Regions from separate parts of the Fictibacillus arsenicus genome, predicted to be linked through region 1. Evidence: riboswitches for the same ligand, from Rfam matches in the RefSeq annotation. Region 1 holds a riboswitch; the other holds the start of a gene.
The links. A riboswitch is a leader RNA that binds a small molecule or an ion and turns the genes downstream of it on or off. The one in region 1 is predicted to bind cyclic di-GMP.
Positions count from the first base shown of each region.

Region 2: another riboswitch for cyclic di-GMP. It lies ahead of ABE41_RS20505 (aspartyl-phosphate phosphatase Spo0E family protein); the one in region 1 lies ahead of ABE41_RS02255 (hypothetical protein).

Region 1 is NZ_CP016761.1:401,031-406,773, reverse strand. It holds gene ABE41_RS02275 (hypothetical protein) at 1-285, opposite strand, end outside; gene ABE41_RS02270 (Bax inhibitor-1/YccA family protein) at 507-1,238, shown strand; gene ABE41_RS02265 (hypothetical protein) at 1,268-1,915, opposite strand; gene ABE41_RS20870 (hypothetical protein) at 1,976-2,128, opposite strand; gene ABE41_RS02260 (DUF6376 family protein) at 2,565-3,008, opposite strand; gene ABE41_RS02255 (hypothetical protein) at 3,127-4,200, opposite strand; cyclic di-GMP riboswitch class II at 4,288-4,372, opposite strand; gene ABE41_RS02250 (hypothetical protein) at 4,457-4,651, shown strand; gene ABE41_RS02245 (IS1182 family transposase) at 4,801-5,743, shown strand, end outside.
Region 2 is NZ_CP016761.1:791,080-796,822, reverse strand. It holds gene ABE41_RS04285 (hypothetical protein) at 1-857, opposite strand, end outside; cyclic di-GMP riboswitch class I at 1,378-1,463, shown strand; gene ABE41_RS20505 (aspartyl-phosphate phosphatase Spo0E family protein) at 1,505-1,672, shown strand; gene ABE41_RS04280 (cation:proton antiporter) at 1,697-3,274, opposite strand; gene ABE41_RS20500 (aspartyl-phosphate phosphatase Spo0E family protein) at 3,487-3,642, shown strand; gene ABE41_RS21585 (3D domain-containing protein) at 3,869-4,456, shown strand; gene bacA (undecaprenyl-diphosphate phosphatase) at 4,593-5,393, shown strand.

The DNA.
Region 1 (5,743 bases):
CTCTCTGGCTTCATACCTTTTCTCCGAACCTTTAGAGCTAGATGTATCCCCTTTCATTTTCTTCGTCCTAGCTTCAGAAACTTCAGGTTTTGATACATTCTCTTTAAGAGATTCTCGGTCAGGAATATCAGCTTTTGCATTATCCTGTTTAAGATCCGATTGAGTTTTTTGTTCAGCTGCTGAATTTTGTTTATCTTCATTGTTTTTCTCGGCAAATACTTCACCAGGAATAAAAAGGATGGCACCTGCGATCAAACCTTGCATAATGATGCTTGGAATTCGCACAAATTCACCTCCCTTCTTTCATTTATATAATACATCCAATTTATGTTTTATTTGTCGGTCTTTGTCCAAAATAGTCATTACTTCCTAAAGAACCATAATTTCAAAAAATATCAAGAGGGACTTGTGTCTTAAATTGGAGAGAAGTAAATGGCTTAAACATGAAACTTTACAATAGAAAAATCGTATAGTTATATGGAAGAAAGGTAAGGAGGTAGTTTTTTATGAGAAGTGCTAATCCTGCTTTAAAAGGTACACCCTTTAATAAATTTGGAGGAACCTCTGTCAGTAAACAGATGACATTATCAGGAACAGTTTATAAAACCTTTATTCTACTGATCATTTTAATGGCTTCTTCCTTTTACACTTGGCATCAATATAATATAGGGGAACCTGTTGGCCACTTAATCATGATTGGTGTGATCGGGGGACTCATTTCAGCTTTAATCATTGCCTTTGTTCCTAAAACCGCTCCGCTGCTGGCACCTTTTTATGCGGCTCTGGAAGGATTGGCAGTAGGCGGAATATCTGCAAACTTTGAATCTCAGTTTAATGGAATCACAATGCAGGCCGCGGCATTAACATTCGGTACGCTATTTGCCTTGCTGCTCGCTTATATGCTCCGAATCATTAAAGTTACACACAATTTCAGATTGATCGTTTTCTCTGCAACCGCCGGAATTATGCTTGTTTATCTTACGAGTTTCATTTTAGGTTTTTTCGGAATCGATATTCCCTACCTTCATAGTTCAGGACCAATAGGTATTGGTATCAGTCTATTTATCGTAGTTATAGCGGCGCTTAATTTGGTTCTTGATTTTGACTTTATCGAATATGGAGCAAACCAGCGTGTTCCCAAATACATGGAATGGTACGGCGCATTTGGCTTGATGGTAACATTAGTCTGGTTATACTTTGAGATCCTTCATCTATTGGCAAAAATTAGGCGAAACTAATAAAGAGAAGCCCGCGGGCTTCTCTTCTCTTATGAAAGGATCATTATCCACCTGTTAATCGTCCACCATCCAATGCCGATGTTAACGGCAAATAAACCAATTCTCATAACTTTATTTTCATGAGTTATAAGCTGAACAGCATATAAAATCCCCCATAGAACGAGGATGAGAACCGACCAGAACACCCCGTTTAGATCACCTTGCATAAATGCTCCATAGGTATAGATTAATGTATAGGGCATCAAAAGGATAGCAGTCAGAAAATACATCCCATGTACAGTATGTCTGCTCACCAGATTAGAGAGCGGGGCTGATTTAATAGCTAAACTATATAATAGAGCTATTCCGATTGCAGACCCAAGGAAAAATAATGCCTGGAAGATTTCATAAAAAAACACCGGCAAAACTTGAAGAGCATCAATCCAAAGAATTCTGCTATAAAATAACAGCCATAGCATAAGGATTACTCCAGCGATCGAAAAAAAGGTTTTAATCCCTTTCCAAACCGTTAAACTTAGCAAAATTACACCAAAAATAAAAAACAGAGAACCTAGCAGTTTGCTGGAGAATAATAAAAGAAAACTATATAAACAGAGAAGAACGGCAAACGCAATATGAAGAATATAATCATATTTCGAATGCTCCACCTGTTTGAATGTATTGTTTATTGAAACCATGCTGCACCTGCCAAGTCTAGTCGTGTTTATATTATCGACATCGATCAGTCATAACTTAAATTATTCTTTCGGCACTTTAACAACACCCCGAATGTGCCACATGTTTATAAGCTCGATTCTTTTACGGTATTGTTTTGCCTGCAGCCTTCCCTTTTTGTATCTTCTTTTTAATAGCTGCAAGTAATCTTCAATCTTAAGATGATAATCATTCATGCTTTATACCCACCCTCGCCATTTTTCTCACTGTCATATTCCCGAAAATAGTCGATTTGTAACATAAAAAAAGCTCTTTTCTAAAAGATTGCTACTTTTGAACATTTTTTAGTTGAGTAGGCTTCTTTGACTAGTTGATTGGAGAGCAAGGTGCGAGACTCCTGCGTGCCAACTACCTGAATATACTTCTTGCAAGGCATGCGACGAGGAACATGCTTCGTTACGATTTGCTTGTAGACGCAGGAGCACACAAACTTACTTGAAGGTGAGACTCCTAAAGGCGCAAAGCGCGAGGAGGCTCACCGCACGCCCCGCGGAAAGCGAGCATCCTGGAACGGAAATCAACATCTACAAAGGCAACATTGCTTAGGAAAACAGCTTAAGAAAGCAGGGATAGGTAGGAAAAAACAGCTACAAGATTGCAGCTGTTTTAAAATTATTCGCCGAGTTTTTTAATTTGTGATAATAGATCATTGTAAACAGCGATATCATCCAGCAAACCGCTTTGTTCGAGCAGATCAGCGTTCAGTTCCCCGTCTTTTATAACTGATAAATACTTATCTATTCCCTCTTGAAGCTGATTATTATGTTCAATCACCTGATTGTGAACATCTTCAAACACAGAAGGCGGTGTTAAATCGCTAAACTCACTAATGTCTGATTTCATATCTCCCAGCAGCTGTTCAAGTTCTTCTCTCGCTTTTGGGTCGTTTACTGCCGTTTCTGCAATTGCAGAAATCTCTTTTGAAAATTGTTGTACATCATTAATATACTCAGTAGCTTCAGGTACATAGTTCAGACCATTTGTTACTTCATTCACTGCAGAACAACCCGTTAATACCGTGATTGATAATAAAGCGGCCATTAAAGTCTTTTTCATTTTTGTCTCCTTTTCCCTTTATATTGGAATGGATTTGAATAAAAAAAACGCCCCTTTTTCTTGAGCGTTTCATATTTCTGCTTATTGTTATATACGGCTTGTAATGATTTAAGTTTCATTACATTCTTAATGAGTAAAAAAGATCAGTGAACTTATCGATTACATTCTCAAGTTTTAAATTTTCTTTCTCACCATATACCTTTGATTTTAACCGTTCAGGGTTAATAGAAGACAATTCTTTCATGTAAGCCTCAATCTTTTTAAGTACGGCATTAAAACTTTCCAACGAAATTTCTTTTTTATAGATTTTCGAATCTTTAATACGGTTTTCGAAAAGCTTTTGAAGCGTTTCATTAGAAAATTTAATATCTACTGCTTTTCTCGTTCCATATCCGTCCACGATATAGAACATGGTTGTTCCTTCTGACTTTTTGCTGGGATCGGCAAACTTTATTTCTGAAGTCAGGCTTCCGACTCTTACCTCCATTTTAAACGAACCTGAAGAAAATACCTGGTTTGGCGCAAGTGTTACAACAGGATTGTTCACTGAAGGATTGGTTGATGGAGGAACTTGAACTGGCGGGTTTGTTTCCTCTACTGGCAGTTCAATTTCGTTCGTTGGGTCACTTTCCCCGTTTTGATTTCCTGGTTCCTCAGGTACATGCTTCTTAACAATCTCTTCAATTTGGTTCCATAATAATTCCCGTACCGTCTCTAATAATCCTTCAGCAGATTTTAAATGTTTCTTTACTTGACCTTGTGGCGAGTCTGCAAGCAATTTCTCCAGATTATTCTTTAAACCGAGCAAAAATTTTTCAAGTGACTCAGAAACTTCTTCTTTAAAGGTATCTAAGCCAGTTTCAGGAGTTTCTTTCAGCTCACCTTTAATAGAATGGATAAAGTCAGAGGAGCTATCCGCTAATTCATGCCTCCAGTTGTTATAGATCCGTTCCGCTTCTTTTGCTCCTTGATGATGTTTCTCTATATCTTTTCTGGTATACGTTTTAAAAGGTTTATTTTCATGAACACTCTTTTCAAAATAATCTTCTTTTTTATTTTCTTTATGAAGTTTCTCGGGAGGAATGACTTCAAGATGCTGAGTCTTTTTCACATGATGATTATTTTTCAAATGCCCAAAAGCAAAATGGTTTCCTCGATCATAAGAAAATGCCCGCACTGCATGATTTGCCATCTTGAAAAACTCCTTTTCCCGTTAATTTTTGTTTTCTTCCTGACTTTTTGGACAAAATAAAAAAGCCCACAACAGAAGATAAAGTCTTCTTATGCCGGCCGGTTGCATCACTAGCTCCACATACTTATAGATGCCCAAATAAAAAGTATGCTTCCACGCTTCCATTAATTTCAATTATAATAGCAAAAATCTAAGACAACAATATATTTTTTGTGGTTTTAAAGAGCATTCACTTTAAAAAGAAAGGATGACAAGAATGAGTAATAAGGATAAAGCTTATGAAGGAAAAGATGAACTATACTTAGATATCGATAGGATGATTAACGAAGGAATGGCTGGCGGTACTGTGGCAGACACTGAAGATCTAAGACAGATCGGTTATGATACTGACATTACCTCACAAGAAGAACCGCCAACTATCGCAAGTGAAAGAGAAGAAAAAGATAAATAAAAAACAAAGGGGCTGACTCAAAAGGACACATAACGTGACCTTTTGGTGTCAGCCTTTTTTAATATGTCTTTTTGCACAATAAAAAAATCGCCCTATTTAGTATGATTAAGTCACCACAACAACAACCATACAAAAGGAGCGATTTTTTTATGAAACATGATCATATTTCTTTCATCGATTATAACATGGATCAACTGACTCTTCCAATGGATATAAGTGAATTAATTCCCTCGCATAGTGTGGCACGCGTTGTAAACGAAATGATCGAGCGTGTTCCTGACCAACACTTCCTTAAGTATTATCCCGGAGGCGGGCGAAGTACATATCATCCAAAAATGATGGCGAAGATTCTTGTCTATGCCTATACACAGCGCATGTATTCTGGCCGAGAAATTGCTCATCAGCTAACCGTTCACCTTCCTCTTATGTGGCTGAGTGGTTTTCAAACGCCTGATTTCCGTACAATTAATCGGTTTCGTTCCGAACGATTAAAGGGATTAATAGACGACTTGTTTAAACAAGTGATTGTATTACTAGTAGAAGAAGGACAAGTTCAACTCGATTCTTACTTTTTAGATGGAACAAAGATTGAAGCGAACGCCAATCGGTATACATTTGTTTGGAGGAAGAGCACGGAAAAATATAAAGAAAAACTTGAGGGTAAAGTAGAGGAGCTCATTACACAGATCGATGGTGTCTGGAAAGAAGAAGCGTCTTGTGAAGAGAATGAAAAGACGGTTATTTCACCTGAGAAGATTCAAAACAAAGTAAAAGAATGGGAAGGAAAACTGGAGAAAGAACCAAAGAATAAAGAACTTAAGAAAGCTATAAAGGTCATGAAAAAAGACTATCTGCCAAGAAGTCTTAAGTATAAGAAGAACTTATCCATCTGTGGTGATCGAAAAAGTTTTTCAAAAACAGATCCAGATGCGACCTTCATGCGTATGAAGGAAGACCATATGAAAAACGGGCAATTGAAGCCTGGGTACAATGTTCAAATGGCATCAAACGAACAGTTCATCTTATCGTATACCCTGCACCAACGCCCAGGAGACACACGGTGTCTTATCCCGCATCTTCAAGAAGTCAAAG
Region 2 (5,743 bases), 390 kb from region 1:
AATTCACGAGCGTCTGAATGATAATAATAAGAACTGACACCATCAAGGAAATTTGGTTTTAAATAAAGAAGCCATGACAAAAGACGCTCCCATTCCTGCTTATCAACCAAAAGTTTCATCCAGACGAGGTAATGCACCATTTCCACTTTCTTATCATTCTGACCCAAACGTTCAAAAGCAAGATCATCCTGCTGACGTGCAAAAGCAAAATGCACTAGAGCTAGCTCAAGCATTTGAGATGTTTTGCCCGATTCTTTTTCTTCCAGTAATTGTTTTTCATACTTTTCGATCCATGTTCTCTCAGAATAAAGAAGAGACCAGCTGATCTGAAAAAGATAAAATAATAAATAACCCCATTTTGGAGGGATCTCATAAAGACTTTGAAAGTTTCGGAGACTCTCTTCGACGAGTTTTTTATTCTCATTTAGAAGTTTTTTGCTATTCATCTCTTTTAATGCCACATAGATCTGATCAGATAATTTTTCAACTGTAGCATCAAAGTTAGCCTGCATGTAAGTTGCTATCCCATATTGTGCTTCAAACGAAAATAAGCGGATGAGCGTTTCAATTTGTACATGATATCTATATAGCAATGCAATATCTTCATCAAAAAATTGTCCAGCATTTAAAAGTGCAGGATAATAATCGCGGTAGATATGTACAAATGTGTAACTCGTATCTTTTCCGTCAGCAAGATCCCGAAAGGAGACGGTTTGCATTTTCCGTCTTTCGAATGTCTCGAATCGTTCTGAAAAATACTCACTCCACAACTTAACCGAATGTGTATTTTGAACTTTCTTTTCAGGGGAATCATATTGTGTACGATTTCTTTCATCGTCTTCCTCTGGTTGCTTCATTCCGTCTCCCCTCCTTCAAGTTGTTATTACCAATTATAGCAAATTAGTCGTTTGCTCATTCATTGCATATCATTTCTATTTTAAAGGAAATTCCTTAAGTTGACCAAAAAAACAACTTTGTTGCTATTGGAAGTAGTTGATATCCGCTCCAGGATGCTCGCTTTCCGTGGGGCGTGCGGTGAGCCCCCTAGGCTAATCAAGCCTGCCAGGGTCTCACCTGTCCCGCTGCTCCCGCAGGACAAGGAAGGCTTCGAGAGCGTTACATCGCACGAAGAAAATTGATTTTCATTTTCGAGGAGTCTCGCACCTTCCGCTCCAATCAACTAGTCGAAGAAGCATCCTCCAAAAAACCTTTAAAAGCAAAGCAACAATCTTATAGAAATGAGCTTAAACTTATTAGGATCACATCCGATATCATTAGTGACAGGAATGGTTTTCACTGACCAAAAACTCTACTGTTGTATTATTTTGTAATTATTTGTAAAAAAGTTGAGTCATTATGCTATACTTATGAATTCAATCGACGAAAGGGCAAACTTTTCGAAAGGGAAGGACGCAAAGCTACAGGGGCTAAGTCTTTAAAAAGATATGCCAGCCAGTGCCGAATGAACTCCTTCGTCGGTAATAATTGCTAGGGAGATATACATATGAAGGAGCATACGATTCAAGACCGAATTAGCCTATTAAGAGAAGAACTATATCGCACTTCACTCCAGTTGAACCATGAACTGGCACATCCAAAAATAGTTAAAGTCAGTCAGCAGCTCGATCAGCTTCTCAATCAATTCACTCTTTCAAGACAAGAAAACATATAAAAAATGGCCCCTTTTGGCCATTTTTTAATTTTCTTCTTCATAATATTTATTTTTCTTCTGTTCAATATGATCAATAATCCGCTCAATTTCTTCTTCTGCAAGCTGGCTGGATATCATATCTTTTCTTAGCAATCTTTCTATCGCCTCATGTTCTGCATAAAGAGCCTCAATTGAAGCAATATGTTCTTGTGTCTTCCTCCACTCGGGGTGCTCCTCATACATCACATCCAGTGTTTCTTTCGCTTCCTTTTGTTTATGATCATACAATGCTTTCATTCTTTCAAAAACGATTGTGGAAATAACAGCCTCGTTCTTTAACTGATCTAGTCTTTCTATAGCGTAATCATATCTATGAACAGCGGTCATTGCCTCTTCATAATCTGTTCTTTCTTTATTTGGGCCTTTTATGTTCAGTTTGTTGATTAATGAGGAGATTGTCATGCCTTGTACTAACAAAGAAAAGAAAACGACAGAGAATGCTAAAATAATAATATTTTCCCGACCCGGAAAATCTCCTGGTAAACTTAGCGCAAGAGCGATTGACAAAGATCCTTTTAGTCCGCCCCAATTAAGCACATGTTTCCATTTTGCTGGTATACCTTTTAAAGGAAGCATCGAGGTGTATACTGCCACCGTTCTTGCAGCAAGTACTAATAGAATACTTACTGCAATTAATCCCCATTTATCATTGATATCGATATAGGCGATTTCCAGTCCGACAAGCAGAAACACTAGTGAATTCGCAAACAGCGCCAAAACATCCCAAAAAGAATGAATGTTTATTTTAGTAGTTGGACTCATCCCTATTTTGGCACCATAATTTCCGAAGACAAGACCTGCAACTACAACAGCAATTACCCCCGATACATGTATGGACTCTGCGATTAGGAAGCTACCATAAAATAATAGTATAGAAAACAAAATCTCAAGCGGGTAATCATCGTACCAGCTTGTAAACTTAGAAAAAATATATCCTAATCCTCCACCTACAATAGCTCCGCCGATCGCAACTTTAAAAAGCATCAGAACAGCAGCCAGTATTCCCCCTGCACCCATTTCAATATAAGAAGGCAGGTAGATTGAGGCAATCATAAAAAGCACAACTGCTAATCCATCATTAAACAAACTCTCTCCTTCAATTACAGTTGAAAGTTTTCGGTTCACTCCAAGAGTTTTAAAAATGCTTAAAACGGATACAGGATCTGTCGCGCTCATTAAAGCAGCAAATACAAAAGCCGTTTGAAGACTTAAATCCAATATGTAATAAGATCCAGCACCGATAATCAAAAAGGTAAGAAAGGTTCCTCCAACAGCTAGTGCCCCTATAGCTTTTGTATTTTCTCTCAAGTGGCTGAAAGGAAGTTTCAAACTTGCCTCTCCTAGTAAAGTAGGCAACAAAAGCGAAATGATAATAAATTGAAATGTGTAACCCTCTTCAACAAATCCTTTTAAAGGGTCCAGAGCCGGAAGAGGTACAAGCCCGATGATCGCTCCTACTATCACAAGTGCAATTGGATAAGGTTTTTTTATTTTCTTTGCCAAAGCAGTTACTCCAACCGCAACAGCTAATAAAATGAACGCAATATTCAACGAGTGATGCATAATTTTCTCCTCTCAAACTATTTCTCTAGCTATATATTTCCCTTCCTCTCCAAAAACTAGTCAACAGGATACTCAGATAAATCGACATACTATCATCGAGCGTTGTTGAACCTTGTAACATTATCACTTCTTTCCACGAAACCCTTTTTCTTTTCTTAAAAATAATGCATATTTATTGAGACAAAATCTTTCATGAAAGTTGTGAATAATACATGTTGCTACAATTAATTGAAGAAAAACGCGAAGTCTTGCTTTGTCTTGGAAAAACATATGGGCTTACAGCGAAGGAAACAGTTATATGCAGTCAAGAACTAGATCAGTTATTAAACCGTCTTGATGAATGGAATGATGAAAGGAACGATAATTAACAATCCTTGTCTATTTCCTGGGAAATTTGTCGAGAACCACAGAAACCTCTATCATTTTTCAGCATTCTCCATCTCTAATCCATTTACTTACTAATTTACCTATTATTATATAAATATAATATTGTAATCTCTTTGTTACCTTCTCCTAATGGTTCTGTCATATTCGATTAGTATAATTGGCAACCGAGGCGTATTTAACCAATTATACATATTAGGAGGAGTTATTATGATAAAAAAATGGGTAATTACAGGGGCCATGGCATTCGGATTGCTCGTTTCTGCTCCCGTTAGCGGATTCGCAGCAATGGGTGATCACACTCTTCGACCTGGCACATGGGATAATGATGTATATGAACTTCAAGGTAAATTAAAGGCCATGGGATATTTTGATTTTGCTGTAACGACAGGGTATTATGGTACAGTCACTAAAGATGCAGTTATTAAATATCAAAAAGCTAAAGGATTATTAGTAGATGGTATTGCGGGACAACAAACATTTAACAGCATTCAAAACAACATTCAAAGAAAGGGTATGACTGTCGCTGCAACAGCTTACACAGCAAATTGCGAAGGCTGCAGCGGAACTACTTCAAGCGGGACAAACCTTAAAGAGATCCCTTACGCAAAAGTAATCGCAGTTGATCCAGATGTAATTCCAATGGGTTCAGTTGTATATGTACCAGGCTATGGGTATGCTGTAGCTGCTGATACTGGCGGAGGCATCAACGGAAACGAAATTGATGTATATATGCAGAACTACTCAGATGCTATTAACTGGGGCAGAAAGAACGTAAATATCACAATCATTAACTAATGAAGATGGGGTTCTCTTCCCCATCTTTTTTCATTTGTACAAAATCTTACATAATTAACTAGAAAAAGAATATGACAATACTCTTCTTCTCAACTATAATAGATTTCATGAATTTAAAATAAGTGAAGGTGAATGTATGTTTCTTTGGGTTGCAATCGTAATGGGTATTATAGAAGGTATTACAGAATTTCTTCCGGTTTCGTCAACTGGTCACTTAATTGTTGCGGGACATATGCTAGATTTTACGGGAGACAAAGCAAAGACTTTTGAAATTGTTATTCAGCTTGGTTCCATTCTGGCTGTAGTTGTTCTCTACTGGAACCGCCTTTGGAGTTTATTGGGTGTAGGCAAAATGGCTAAAAAGGAAAACAGCTTAAACCTTGGACATATTTTTATTGCAATAATGCCAGCTGTAATCATCGGACTTCTTGTTCATGATTTTATTAAGGCGCATCTGTTCTCTCCTAAAACAGTCATTGTCGGCCTTGTTATCGGCGGATTTTTAATGCTGATTGCTGAGAAGGTGCAGAATAAAAAAGGTGTTAATGCATCAGACCTTGATGACATGACGTATAAACAAGCTTTGAAAATTGGATTGTTTCAATGTCTGTCTTTATGGCCAGGCTTTTCACGTTCTGGAGCAACCATTTCAGGCGGATTGATCTCAGGGCTCAATCATCGTACAGCTGCAGATTTTTCATTTATTCAAGCCGTTCCGATCATGATCGCAGCATCCGGTCTCGATCTTTATAAAAGCCGTGACATATTAAGTGCAGCTGATCTTCCATTCTTTTTAACAGGATTTGTTACAGCATTTTTAGTAGCAGCTGTAGCTATTTTATTCTTTGTAAAACTCATCGCAAAAGTAAAATTAACGCCTTTTGCATATTATCGATTTATTATAGCTGCTGTGTTAGCTGTGTTCTTCTATCTTTAAAATTTTTAAGCTTACCGCTCCCTTTGTGCGGTAAGCTTTTTTATTTTGGCTCTTTTCTAAAAGATTGTTGCTTTTGAACATTTTCTTGAGTATGCTTCATTGACTAGTTGATTGGAGTGCAAGGTGCGAGACTCCTTCGGGATCAGTGGGACAGGTGAGACTCCTAAAGGCGCAAAGCGCGAGGAGGCTCACCGCACACCCCGAGGAAAGCGAGCATCCTGGAACTGAAATCAACCACTTCCACTAGCGTAATTGATTGCGAAAAAAGATTTTATTAATTACAAAAATTTCAAAAATATTACAATTCTTATTTTCTAAATATTTTAATAATGGTATGGTTAACTTATCTA